2 linked regions of the Aromatoleum petrolei genome follow. The protein of the gene in region 2 binds, or shares a complex with, the protein of the main gene of each other region. Links are inferred from orthologs where the notes say so. Each region holds a gene or a part of one and is shown on either strand. Other genes may lie near its edges.

The links.
Region 1: the proteins of tsaB (region 2) and tsaD are in contact, whole or in part, in a solved structure (PDB 4WQ4), measured with the Escherichia coli proteins. The link is inferred for Aromatoleum petrolei from one-to-one orthologs.

Annotation. Positions count from the first base shown.
Region 1 is NZ_CP059560.1:1,134,469-1,140,287, forward strand. What follows is about bases 1,218-4,135. They hold tsaD (tRNA (adenosine(37)-N6)-threonylcarbamoyltransferase complex transferase subunit TsaD), read right to left. Parts: upstream 3,232-4,135; coding sequence 2,203-3,231; downstream 1,218-2,202. Other genes in these bases: ToN1_RS05130 (dihydroneopterin aldolase), read right to left, coding at 1,218-1,550; plsY (glycerol-3-phosphate 1-O-acyltransferase PlsY), read left to right, coding at 1,592-2,185; rpsU (30S ribosomal protein S21), read left to right, coding at 3,377-3,589; ToN1_RS05150 (GatB/YqeY domain-containing protein), read left to right, coding at 3,687-4,133. Outside these bases: site-specific tyrosine recombinase XerD, read left to right, coding at 1-45; ybaK (Cys-tRNA(Pro) deacylase), read left to right, coding at 98-586; ToN1_RS05125 (H-NS histone family protein), read left to right, coding at 760-1,128; more of ToN1_RS05130, read right to left, coding at 1,173-1,217; dnaG (DNA primase), read left to right, coding at 4,167-5,819.
Region 2 is NZ_CP059560.1:4,884,794-4,890,688, reverse strand. Bases 1,425-4,418 are described here. They hold tsaB (tRNA (adenosine(37)-N6)-threonylcarbamoyltransferase complex dimerization subunit type 1 TsaB), read right to left. Parts: upstream 3,271-4,418; coding sequence 2,578-3,270; downstream 1,425-2,577. Other genes in these bases: ompR (osmolarity response regulator transcription factor OmpR), read left to right, coding at 3,950-4,418; rimI (ribosomal protein S18-alanine N-acetyltransferase), read right to left, coding at 2,129-2,554; ToN1_RS22380 (uracil-DNA glycosylase), read right to left, coding at 1,425-2,096. Outside these bases: lysophospholipid transporter LplT, read left to right, coding at 1-1,166; more of ToN1_RS22380, read right to left, coding at 1,206-1,424; more of ompR, read left to right, coding at 4,419-4,687; ToN1_RS22360 (ATP-binding protein), read left to right, coding at 4,659-5,895. UniProt on the Escherichia coli protein: Required for the formation of a threonylcarbamoyl group on adenosine at position 37 (t(6)A37) in tRNAs that read codons beginning with adenine.

The sequences.
Region 1 (5,819 bases), 3.8 Mb from region 2 along the record:
GAGCGCCTCAAGGCACTCCATTCGCGGCACCATCCGCGCGGATGAATCATTTCCTCAAATACACTTTCAAACCAAATACGAAATCCGGAGCACCATCATGAGCAAACAGGATGCGCACGCGCCCGAAACGCCAGCCACGCGTTTCCTCAAGCAGCACGCCGTTGCCTTTTCCGCACACCTCTATGATTACGAGGCCCACGGAGGCACGAAAGTATCATCGCGCGAGCTCAATGTTCCCGAGCACGCAGTGGTCAAGACACTGGTCATGGAAGATGAAAATGCCGCTCCGCTGATCGTGCTGATGCATGGCGACCGCAAGGTATCCACCAAGGAACTGGCACGCCAGACGGGCAGAAAACGCGTGGAACCCTGTGCTCCGGAAACCGCCAACCGACACTCCGGCTACCTTGTCGGCGGCACATCCCCGTTCGGCTTGCGCAAACGCATGCCCATATACATGGAGCGCACGATTCTCGACCTGCCGCTCGTCTATATCAATGGGGGCCGACGCGGCTTTCTGGTCGGAGTCAGCCCCCACGAGATAATGCGCGTATTGCAGCCGGAACTGGTCAGCGCCTCGATTTGAATGCACTTGCCTGACGCCGATTTCGATTTCAATTCGCATCCCGATTCTAATTCGCCGGAATTGCTGGCAGAATATGCGCAGCCAATCACCCTGACGCCAGTTAGGCACCGCGCGGACGAGGATGATTGCCCTGATCGGAAATCAGATCAATAACAATTGAAATCGGAGAAAACATGGAACTGGCCAAGATGTCGCTGACCGAATTGCGCCGCCTGCAATCCAAGGTCGAAACGGAGATCCGTCGACGCAGCGATTCCGCCCGCCGCGACCTCCTGAAGAAAATGCAGAAGATGGCGGCCGAGGAAGGCCTGTCGCTGAGCGACCTGCTCCCCAGCGCCGCCGCTGCGGAAGAAAAAGGTGCGCCCGCCAAGCGCCGGACGAAAGCGGCCGCCAAGAAGTCTGCGCCGGTCGCAGTGAAATACCGCAACCCGGCAAATCCGCAAATCGGCTGGAGCGGCCGCGGCCGCAAGCCTCAGTGGGTGATCGACTGGCTCGCCCAGAACAAGCCGCTCGCCGAACTCGAAGCCGTAGCGCCGAAATAAGCAGTCCCGGGGCGCATTGGACGCCCCGACGAAGGCTTGTTATTTCAGCTCGTGACCGGGGGAAGGGAGACCCCATCCCGGCCACGCTGGATATACACCCCGACTCGCCGCACCCCTTTCATGACCCCCAGTTTGGCTATGCGTATCTTCACCCAGGGGGCGCCGAATTCGTCGAACAGGAGTTTCACGACGAATTCTCCGAGGGTTTCTATCAGGTTGAAGTGACGCTCGGCGAGCTCCTTGCGGATTCGTTCGATCACCTCCGCATAGTCGATGGTGTCGGCAATGTCGTCCTGCTCCGCCGCGGAATCCGGAACCCCGAACGTGAGGTTGAGCTCCAGCGTCTGCGGTGCGGCCTTTTCACGCGAATAGATGCCGACCCAGGCCTGTACCCTCAATTCCTCGATGAAAATGAAATCCATGTCGCTTCCCGATTAGAATCGCGGCAATTCTAGGTGAAAAAATGACCCTGCTGCCTCTATTGCTGGCCGCCTACCTGCTCGGCTCAATCCCCTTCGCCATCGTCTCCAGCCGCCTTTTCGGCCTCGCCGACCCGCGCAAGTACGGCTCAGGCAACCCGGGCGCGACCAACGTTCTGCGTAGCGGCAACAAGGCCGCCGCATTGTTGACTCTGGTGGGCGACTGCGCCAAGGGGTGGCTCGCCGTCTGGGGCGCCGCCCGCCTCGGCTTCGACACCACCGACACGGCCCTGGCCGGCCTTGCCGCCTTCCTCGGTCACGTCTTCAGCGTGTTCCTGCGCTTCAACGGCGGCAAGGGCGTCGCCACCGCACTTGGCGTGCTGCTCGGAATCAACCCCTGGGTTGCGCTGGCAGCGCTGGCAACCTGGGTCGTGATCGCATTCACCACGCGCTACTCATCCGCCGCAGCCCTGTCCGGCGCACTGGCCACCCCTGTCGCCGGCTACGTCCTGCTGGGCACCACGCCGGTAACCGGCATTCTCGCGCTTATCGCGGCGATCCTGATCTGGCGCCACAGCCCCAACATCCGCAAACTGCTCAACGGCACCGAAAGCCGCATCGGCGGACGCAAGGCCTGAATCGCTCCCGATCCGCGTCAGATGACACCCGGCGCGCGCAGCGCCGCCAACGGCCAACGCGGGTACACCCGAACGGCACAGTCCTCGCCGGGCACCTCGCCGGCCGCCAGCCGGCGGGCACCCGCGAAGGCAATCATCGCGCCATTGTCGGTACACAGCGCCGGCTCAGGGTAATACACCCTCCAGCCCTTGCGTCGCGTCGCCGCATCGAGACGCTGGCGCAGCTTGCGGTTGGCGCCGACGCCACCGGCCACCACCAGCCTCCACAACCCGGCCAACTCAAGCGCCCTGAGCGCCTTCGTGCATAGCACGTCGACCACGGCTTCCTGAAAGTCGACCGCCAGATCGGCTGCATCTTCGGGTTTCCACTCGGGACCGGAAACGACATTCAGCACTGCCGTCTTCAATCCACTGAAACTGAAATCGAGATCGCCCGACTTGAGCATCGGCCGCGGCAGCCGGAACCGCCCCGCGCGCCCGCGCTCGGCAAGCGTCGCCAGCTGCGGACCACCGGGGTAGCCGAGGCCGATCAGCTTCGCGGTCTTGTCGAACGCTTCACCCGCCGCATCGTCGAGCGACTCGCCCAGCAGGACGTACTCCCCCACCCCGGTCACCTGCATGAGCTGAGTATGCCCGCCGGAAACCAACAGCGCGACGAACGGAAACTCCGGCGGATCGGCCGACAGCAGGGGCGACAACAGATGCCCCTCCAGGTGGTGCACAGGTACCACCGGCACGCCCAGCGACATCCCGAGCGCCTCCGCATAGCCCGCCCCTACCAGCAAAGCCCCCGCCAACCCCGGCCCTGCCGTGTACGCGATCGCATCAATTTGCGCGAGACTGCAGCCGGATTCCGCAAGCACCTGCCGCACCAGAGCCGGGAGGCGGCGGATATGGTCACGCGACGCCAGCTCCGGAACGACGCCACCATAGGTCGCATGCAGGTCGATCTGCGAATGCACGCAGTGCCCGAGCAATCCGGCATCGACGTCGAACACCGCCACGCCCGTTTCATCGCAGGAGCTTTCGATTCCCAGAACTTTCATGATTTGCAGCAAGCAGCCTCGCCGATCGGACAGGGCGCCATTCTAACGGGCGGGCTCTCGGAAAGCTAAGTTTGTACTTGGCTTGTTCTGATTCAACGGATATAATCCGCGCTTTCCGCCTACCAGACACACAAGGAAGTTCGCAATGCCGGGTATCCGCGTCAAGGAGAACGAGCCGTTTGAAGTCGCCATTCGCCGCTTCAAGCGCACCATCGAAAAAACCGGTTTGCTGACCGAGCTGCGCGCCCGCGAGTTCTACGAAAAGCCCACCGCGGAGCGTAAGCGCAAGTCGGCCGCCGCCGTCAAGCGCAATCACAAGCGCCTGCGCAGCCAGACCCTGCCGCCGAAGCTGTACTGATCCCCTTCCGGATCCAGCAGCCGGTCACCCACGCCGGGCGCAAGTCATTCGACTTGCGCCCGGCGTGGCTTTTGCATTTCCATTCGGAGCATTGCCCATGTCCCTCAAGCAACGCATCCAGGACGACATGAAGGCCGCCCTGCGCGCCAAGGATAGCGCACGCCTGTCCGCAGTGCGCCTGCTCATCGCCGCGATCAAGCAGCGCGAAATCGACGACCGGATCGAACTCGACGACGCCGGCATCCTGACCACGGTCGAAAAGCTCGTCAAGCAGCGTCGCGACTCGGCAAGCCAGTACGACGCCGCCAACCGCCCCGACCTCGCTGCCAACGAGCGCTTCGAGATCGAGGTGCTGTCGGCCTATCTGCCCGTCCAGTTGTCGGACACCGAACTCGATGCCGAGATCGCGGCTGCCATTGCGGAAGCCGGAGCGACCGGCATAGCCGACCTCGGCCGCGTAATGCCGCAACTCAAGGCGCGCCTCGCCGGACGTGCGGACATGGCGGAAGCCTCGCGCCGGGTGCGCGCCAGACTCTCGGCCTGAGCGCCTGACGCCCGGACGCGGGCGGCGGCCACCATGATTCCGCAGTCGTTCATTCAGGACCTGCTCGCGCGCGTCGACATCGTCGACGTCGTCGAACGCCACCTCACCCTAAAGAAGAGTGGCGCGAATTACTTCGCCTGCTGCCCTTTCCACGGCGAGAAATCCGCGTCGTTCTCCGTCAGCCCTAGCAAGCAGTTCTACCACTGCTTCGGCTGCGGCGCGCACGGCAGCGCCGTCGGCTTCCTGATGGAATACACCGGACTGTCGTTCGTGGAAGCAGTCAAGGAGCTCGCCTCCTACGCCGGCTTGCAGGTTCCGCAGGAAAACCGCCCCGGCTTCCGCCCCGAATCAGCGCCGAGTCATGACGGACTGATCGATGCCATGGCTGCCGCCGCACGCTTCTATCGCGATCAACTCAAGTCGGCACCCGCCGCCATCGACTACCTGAAGCGACGAGGTGTCTCGGGTGAGATCGCGGCGCGCTTCGGCATCGGCTTCGCGCCGGACGACTGGCAGGCCTTGCGCACCACTTTCCCCAACTACGACGCAAAGCCCCTGCTCGACGCCGGCCTGGTCATCGAAAACGACGCCGGACGCCGCTACGACCGCTTCCGCAACCGCATCATGTTCCCGATCCAGGACCGCCGCGGACGGATCATCGCGTTCGGTGGACGCGTCTTGGATGCAGGCGAACCGAAGTACCTCAACTCCCCCGAAACACCACTGTTCGAGAAGGGACGCGAGCTGTACGGGTTCCCGCAGGCGCAGAAGGCGATCCGCGACGCAGGCTACTCGATTGTCGTCGAGGGCTACATGGACGTCGTCGCGCTGGCGCAATTCGGCGTCGCCAACGCTGTCGCAACCCTCGGAACGGCGACCACTCCGCACCACATCAACACGCTGCTGCGCCAGTCGCAGCGCATCGTCTTCTGCTTCGACGGCGATAATGCGGGACGCAAGGCGGCGCGACGCGCCCTCGAGTCCGCACTCGAGGCGCTGCGGGACGACGTCACGCTCGCCTTCCTGTTCCTGCCGCAAGAGCACGACCCGGATTCGTTCGTACGCGCATACGGTGCAGAGGCGTTCAACCGCGCCGCAAACGACGCCACCCCGCTGACCGCCTTCCTGCTCAACGAACTGCGCGCCGAATGCCCCCTCGATACCGCCGAAGGCCGTGCGCGACTCGTTCACGACGCCAAGCCCTTGGTCACACGCATCGCGGCGCCGATGCTGCGCCTGCAGATCATCAAGGCGATCGCGGATGCCTCCGGATTCAGCCAGGGCGAAGTCGAATCGGCGTTCGGCCTGAAGCGGCAGAACGCCGCGCGCCAGACGCGCGAAGCCGCGTTCAATGGCGGGCGCGAACGCAGCCCCTCGGGCTTTCCTGCGCCGACCTCGAACCGCCAGCGCCGACGCCCGCCCTCGGAAGCAAACACCTTGCTGCGCCTTGTGCTGCAGCATCCGGCATGGGCTGCACGACTGCCGGTCGATCTCATTCCGACCCACAACGCCGAAGGCCAGGCGCTCGTCGCGATCATCGACCTGTCAAGTACCGGGGACCTGGCAATGAACGCGGGGCTGGGGGCACTGGTCGAACAATTCCGCGACACCCCTCACGCCGAGACCTTGGCGCGAGTGGCCGGAGAACTGGTCGATACCGAATTTGACGAAGACGTCGTCGAGATA
Region 2 (5,895 bases):
TGCGCGAGATGTCCGCCCCGGCAACGTACGAACCGCTGCTGAAGCTGTTCTTCACCGTCTCCTACGTCGCGCTTGCCGCATTCGTCGGCGCCTTTGCCGACTCGATGCCCAAGTGGCGGGTGATGTTCATCAGCAACACCATCAAGATCGGCGGCTGCCTCATGCTGCTCCTCGGCGCGCATCCGCTCTTCGCCTACGCCGTAATCGGGCTCGGCGCCGCTGCCTACTCCCCAGCCAAGTACGGCATCCTCACCGAATATCTGCCCCATCGCCTGCTGGTCGTCGCCAACGGCTGGATCGAGGGCCTCACCGTCGGCGCCATCATCCTCGGCACCGTCCTCGGCGGCGTGCTGATCCGTCCCGACGTCGGGAACTGGATCGCCAGTCTCGGCCTGCCCATGGTCAGCGGGAACGCCCTGCAGTCGACCATCGCCATCGTCGGACTGCTCTACCTTGCCGCAGCCGCGTTCAACCTGCGCATCCCCGACACCGGCGTCGACCACAAGCCGCTCAAGAACAACCCGATCTACCTCGTCCACGATTTCGTGCACTGCATGAAATTGCTGTGGCGCGACAAGCTCGGCCAGATCTCCCTCGCCGTCACCACCCTCTTCTGGGGCGCTGGCGCCACGCTGCAGTTCATCGTGATCAAATGGGCCGAGCACAATCTCGGCTTCGACCTTTCCAAGGCGTCGATGATGCAGGGCGTCGTCGCCGTCGGCATCGCGCTCGGCTCCGTGCTGGCCGCACGCCTGATCAGCCTGCGCCGCTCCGTCCAGGTCATCCCCCTGGGCATTGCCATGGGCCTGGTGGTGATGGTCATGGTCGTCGTCACCCAGCCCACGCTGGCGATGGTCCTGATGGTCGTCGTCGGCTGCCTGGCCGGCTTCTTCGTGGTGCCGATGAACGCCCTGCTCCAGCATCGCGGCCACATCCTCATGGGCGCGGGCCATTCGATCGCCGTGCAGAACTTCAACGAGAACCTGTCCATCCTGATGATGACCGGCCTGTACGCCCTGCTGATCATGTCGGGGCTGTCGATCACCGCGGTGATCGTGATGTTCGGACTGTTCGTAGCCGGGACGATGTACCTCGTGCTGCGGCGCCACAACTTCAACCAGCGCGAAGTCGATTCGGTCGCGCTGCTCGAAGACCACAGGCACTGACCCCGGCACGGGCCGCCCTCGCGGCCCGCCCGGCTCGCCTCACGCCTGCCCGGCAAGCTCCTGCATCAGGCGGCGCGCAAAGCAAAGATCCTCCCACGCCTTGGTCTTGTCGGCCTGGTTCCGCAGCAGGTATGCGGGATGATAGGTCACGACCACGGGCGTATCTCCACGATGAAACACCCGGCCACGCGACGCGCCGATGCTGATCTCCGCATCCAGCAATGCAAGCGCCGCCGGGCGGCCAAGCGCGATGAGGATGCGCGGGCGCACCAGCTCGATCTGGCGCGCCAGATAGGGGTGGCAGGTCGCGATCTCGTCGGCCTGCGGCGTGCGGTTGTGCGGCGGCCGGCATTTCACCGCATTCGCGATATAGACGTTTTCGCCCCGTTTGAGGCCGATTGCGGCCAGCATTGCATCGAGCAGCTTTCCCGCGACACCGACGAAGGGCTCGCCGCGCTGATCCTCCTCGGACCCGGGGCCCTCCCCGACGAACATCCACTCAGCCCCGCGATCGCCCACTCCGGGGACCGCCTGCCTGCGCTTCTCGCACAGGCGGCATGCCCCGCAGGCGCGCATATCGGCTTCCAGCTCGTCCCAGTCCATCCGCGCGATGCGGCCGGCCCGGGCAGGATCGACCTCCGCCCTTCGCACTCTGGATGGTGCTACAGCAGCAGCCGCCGTCGGGTGCGGTTTCGGATCGCGGGGGGGAAGCGCCACCCGCGCGCGATTCGCCTCACGTGCCGGCAACAGTGCCGCCGTCTGGGGCGGCGCGGACAGGGGCGAGGCCGCGCTGCCGCGACCCGGACCGGTTGCGACCGGCGCCGGCTCCGGCAAGGCCTCTACGGGTTCTGTCGCCCCCCCGTCCGCGCCCTGATCCCTACTTTCCTCCGCGCGCCCTGCACGCAATCGCCACACGGGAGCGAGGCCCATCTCGCGGAGCACGCTATCGCGCCGCGCGTGCCTCACAGTTCGCGCCTCATCACGATCGCCTCCTCCCGCCCGCCGTCGAGCGCCGGGTAATAGCCCTTTCTCCGCCCGACCGCGACGAATCCGCGCCCCTCATACAAAGCAAGTGCAGGCGTATTGGACGGGCGCACCTCAAGGAAGAATTGCGTCGCTCCCGTCTGCTGTGCCACGGAGAACAGGTGTTCGAGCAACTTCCCGCCAATGCCGTTGCGCTGTGCCCCCCGAGTAACGCTAATATTCAGGAGGTGCGCCTCGTCTATCACCGTCAGCATCACCGCATAGGCAACCGGGCCTGCGTCGTTGCACATCACCCAGCAGTTGTAGCCCGCGCGCAGGGAATCCGCGAAATTGCCTTCGCTCCACGGAAACGCATGCAGTTCGCGCTCGTTCTCAACCACCCACGGCAGATCCGCGTCCGTCATGGGCACGAAGGCGAATCCCCCGCTCACGCCCGCCCTCCGCGCGCAAGGCGCTCGGCAGTCGTCAGCGCAACCTTGTCCCGCACATACAGTGGCGCGGCGATATCGGCGGCGACCAGTATCCCGCCTTCGACCATGCGCATCGCCAGTCTCGCGACATCTGACGCGCGCGGCACTGCCCCCCCCTGCAAAGGGTCCAGCCGATCGAGCACCTCGCGCGGAATGCGATCGCCATAGACTGCAAAGGCCGATCCGATTCCGGTCCACCGCCCTCCGGCAGGCAATGCCAGCATTTCGGGCGGGCAGCACGTCGGCGGGGCAAGCATGACGGGGAGTCCGCCGACGAACCGACAGGCCGCCGAGTACACCTCACCCATGCGGGCATCGGTCGCGACATAGATGTCATCCCCCGAACCCTGCAACGCCAGCGCCTCGAGGCTGCAGATCGGCGCGACCCCGAGATCTGCCCCCATCGCCAGTCCCTGCGCCACCCCGCACGCGAGGCGTAAGCCCGTAAAGGCTCCTGGCCCGGCCCCGAACGCGACCGCGTCGAGCGCACCCAGCGCAATCCCGGCCTCGGACAGCAGCATCTTCAGGGTGGGCAGCAGGCGTTCGGAATGATTCGAATGCCCTTCCAGGCTTCGTTCCACGGTCTCGCCGTCGAACAACAGGGCGACGCTCGCGTGCTCGCACGAGGTCTCGATCGAGAGGATTTTCATAAGCCGCCCATTTTACCGGCAGCGGCCCATCTGCGCAGCGCCCGCAACGGGTATGCATGCCGCGGAAACGCGGACGAGCTCCGCTCAGCGCTCCGTCACGCTGCGCGGGCGATCCGCATCGCGCATCGCCTGCCGCAGCTCCTGGTAGAGTGTCTCGCGCTGCTCGCGAGACAGTCGTCGCGGCTCCGGCGCGACAGGGCGTGGGGCTTCAGGGCCGCTCATGAGCGCACGGCGCAGCTCGGCGCGCCGTTTCTCCCGTGTGCTTGCATGCCCTTGAGACGTTACGCTTTCCTTGACCGCGTGCGACGGCGGACTTTCGCGAGCGAAGCCGGGGCCGGCAGCAAGTGTCGACGCAAGGGCGAACAGGAAAGTCAGGATCCCCGTCGCCCGACGTCGAGCTTGTTGCCCCTGCGACCCGCGGTCACAGGGTGAACATGCCGTACAGGAAGTTGAACTGCTGTTTTCCATGATCGCTGCGGGCGGAGTAGGCATTGCACTTTCGGACGATGAAACCATACCCTTGTATTGGTATTTACGGCGCTCTCGGAGGAAGATTTAGAGGCCAACGTGTAAGGGCGTGTTGCGTATTTCCCAAGCCCTTACGAAACGTTACCCGTTACCCGCCAATCTTCGGGTCCGGCGCTGGCACGCGAAAATGTAACCGGATAGGATTCGCACCATGAACACCAAGATCCGATATCGAGTATTGCTGGTCGACGACGACGCTCGCCTCCGCGAACTGTTGTCGCGTTACCTCCAGGAACAGGGCTTCACCGTCAAGGCCGTCGTGGACGCTGCGTCCATGGATCGTGCCCTGCACCGCGAGCATTACGACGTGATGGTGCTGGACCTGATGCTTCCCGGCGAAGACGGTCTCGCCATCTGTCGCCGCCTGCGGGGCGACCAGAACGCCATCCCCATCATCATGCTCACGGCCAAAGGCGACGACGTCGACCGCATCATCGGCCTAGAGATGGGCGCCGACGACTACCTCGCCAAGCCGTTCAATCCGCGCGAGCTCGTCGCCCGCATCCACGCGGTGATGCGCCGGCAACCGCCGACGCTGCCCGGAGCGCCGACGATCGAGGATGAAGTCGTCAAGTTCGGCAACGTGCAGGTCAACCTCGGCGTGCGTTCGCTCGTTCGCGACGGCGAGGAGATCTCGCTGACCACCGGCGAGTTCTCCCTGCTCAAGGTCCTGCTCCAGCATCCGCGCCAGCCGCTGTCCCGCGACAAGCTCATGGAACTGGCGCGAGGCCGTGAATACGGGGTCTTCGACCGCGCGATCGACGTGCAGGTGAGCCGCCTGCGCAAGCTCGTCGAGGAAGACCCCGCCAAACCGCGCTACATCCAGACTGTGTGGGGCTTCGGATACGTATTCGTGCCGGATGAATCGAAGCCTGCCAACGAAGCCTGAGCTGTCCGTGTCGGAAGCGGGGGAGGCTTCGGCGGCCCCCGGCCAGGAGTCGCGCATCGCGCGGCTCCTGCCGCGCACGCTCCTGTGGCAGACCTTCTTCCTTATTGCCCTGCTCCTTACCCTCGCGCTCGCGACCTGGTCGCAGATCTTCAGCCATTTCGAGGAGCCGGCGCGCGCACGCCGCCTTGCGCAGATGGTCGCCAGCGTGGTGAACCTCACGCGCGCGGCGCTCATCAATGCCGAAGTCGAGCGGCGCACCGAACTGCTGATCGAACTCGCCGCGCTGGAAGGCATGCGCATTTACCCGGCCGAACCAAGCGACGAGCTCGAGCCACTGCCCAACACCCGCGGCATGCGGCTGCTGACTGACGAGGTCCGCCGCCAACTCGGCACCCACACCCGATTCGCCTCGCGCTGGAAGGCGCTGGACGGTTTCTGGGTGAGTTTCCGTCTCGACCCCGACGACGAACAGGACTTCTGGCTGATGCTCCCGTCGGAACGGCTGGAGCAGACCGGCGCCCTGGAATGGCTCGTATGGGGCGGCGGCGCGCTCCTCGCCGCGCTGATCGGTGCCTACATGATCGTTTCGCGCATCGGCGTCCCGCTGCGCAACCTGGCTCGCTCGGCACGCGTCGTCGGCAGCGGGCGCACCCCGCCGCACCTGCCCGAGAACGGGCCGCTGGAGATCGCCACCGTTGCACGGGCATTCAACCAGATGGCCGGCGACCTCGCCCGCACCGACGCCGACCGCGCCCTGATCCTCGCCGGTGTTTCGCATGACCTGCGCACTCCCCTTGCACGCCTGCGGCTCGGCATCGAGATGTCCGGCGCCCCCGAAACCGATGTCCGAGCGATGGTCACCGACGTCGAGGAGATGGACCGCATCATCGGCCAGTTCCTCGATTTCGGCCGCGGCGAGCCGCAGGAGCCCCTCCAGCTTGAAGACCTCGTCGGCCTGCTCGCCGACATCGCCGAACCCTATCGGCTGCGCGGCATCAAGGTGCACCTCGACACGCCGCCAAGCCTCTCCGCACCCGTGCGCACCCTGCCGCTTCGGCGCGCGGTCCGCAACCTGATCGACAATGCCGTGCGCTATGCGGGCGAGGAAAGCCCGATCGGCCTCATCCTCTCGAGCCGCGGCGACGAAGCCCTGATCGAGGTTGCCGACCGTGGCCCGGGCATTCCCGAGGCGGACATGGACCGCATGC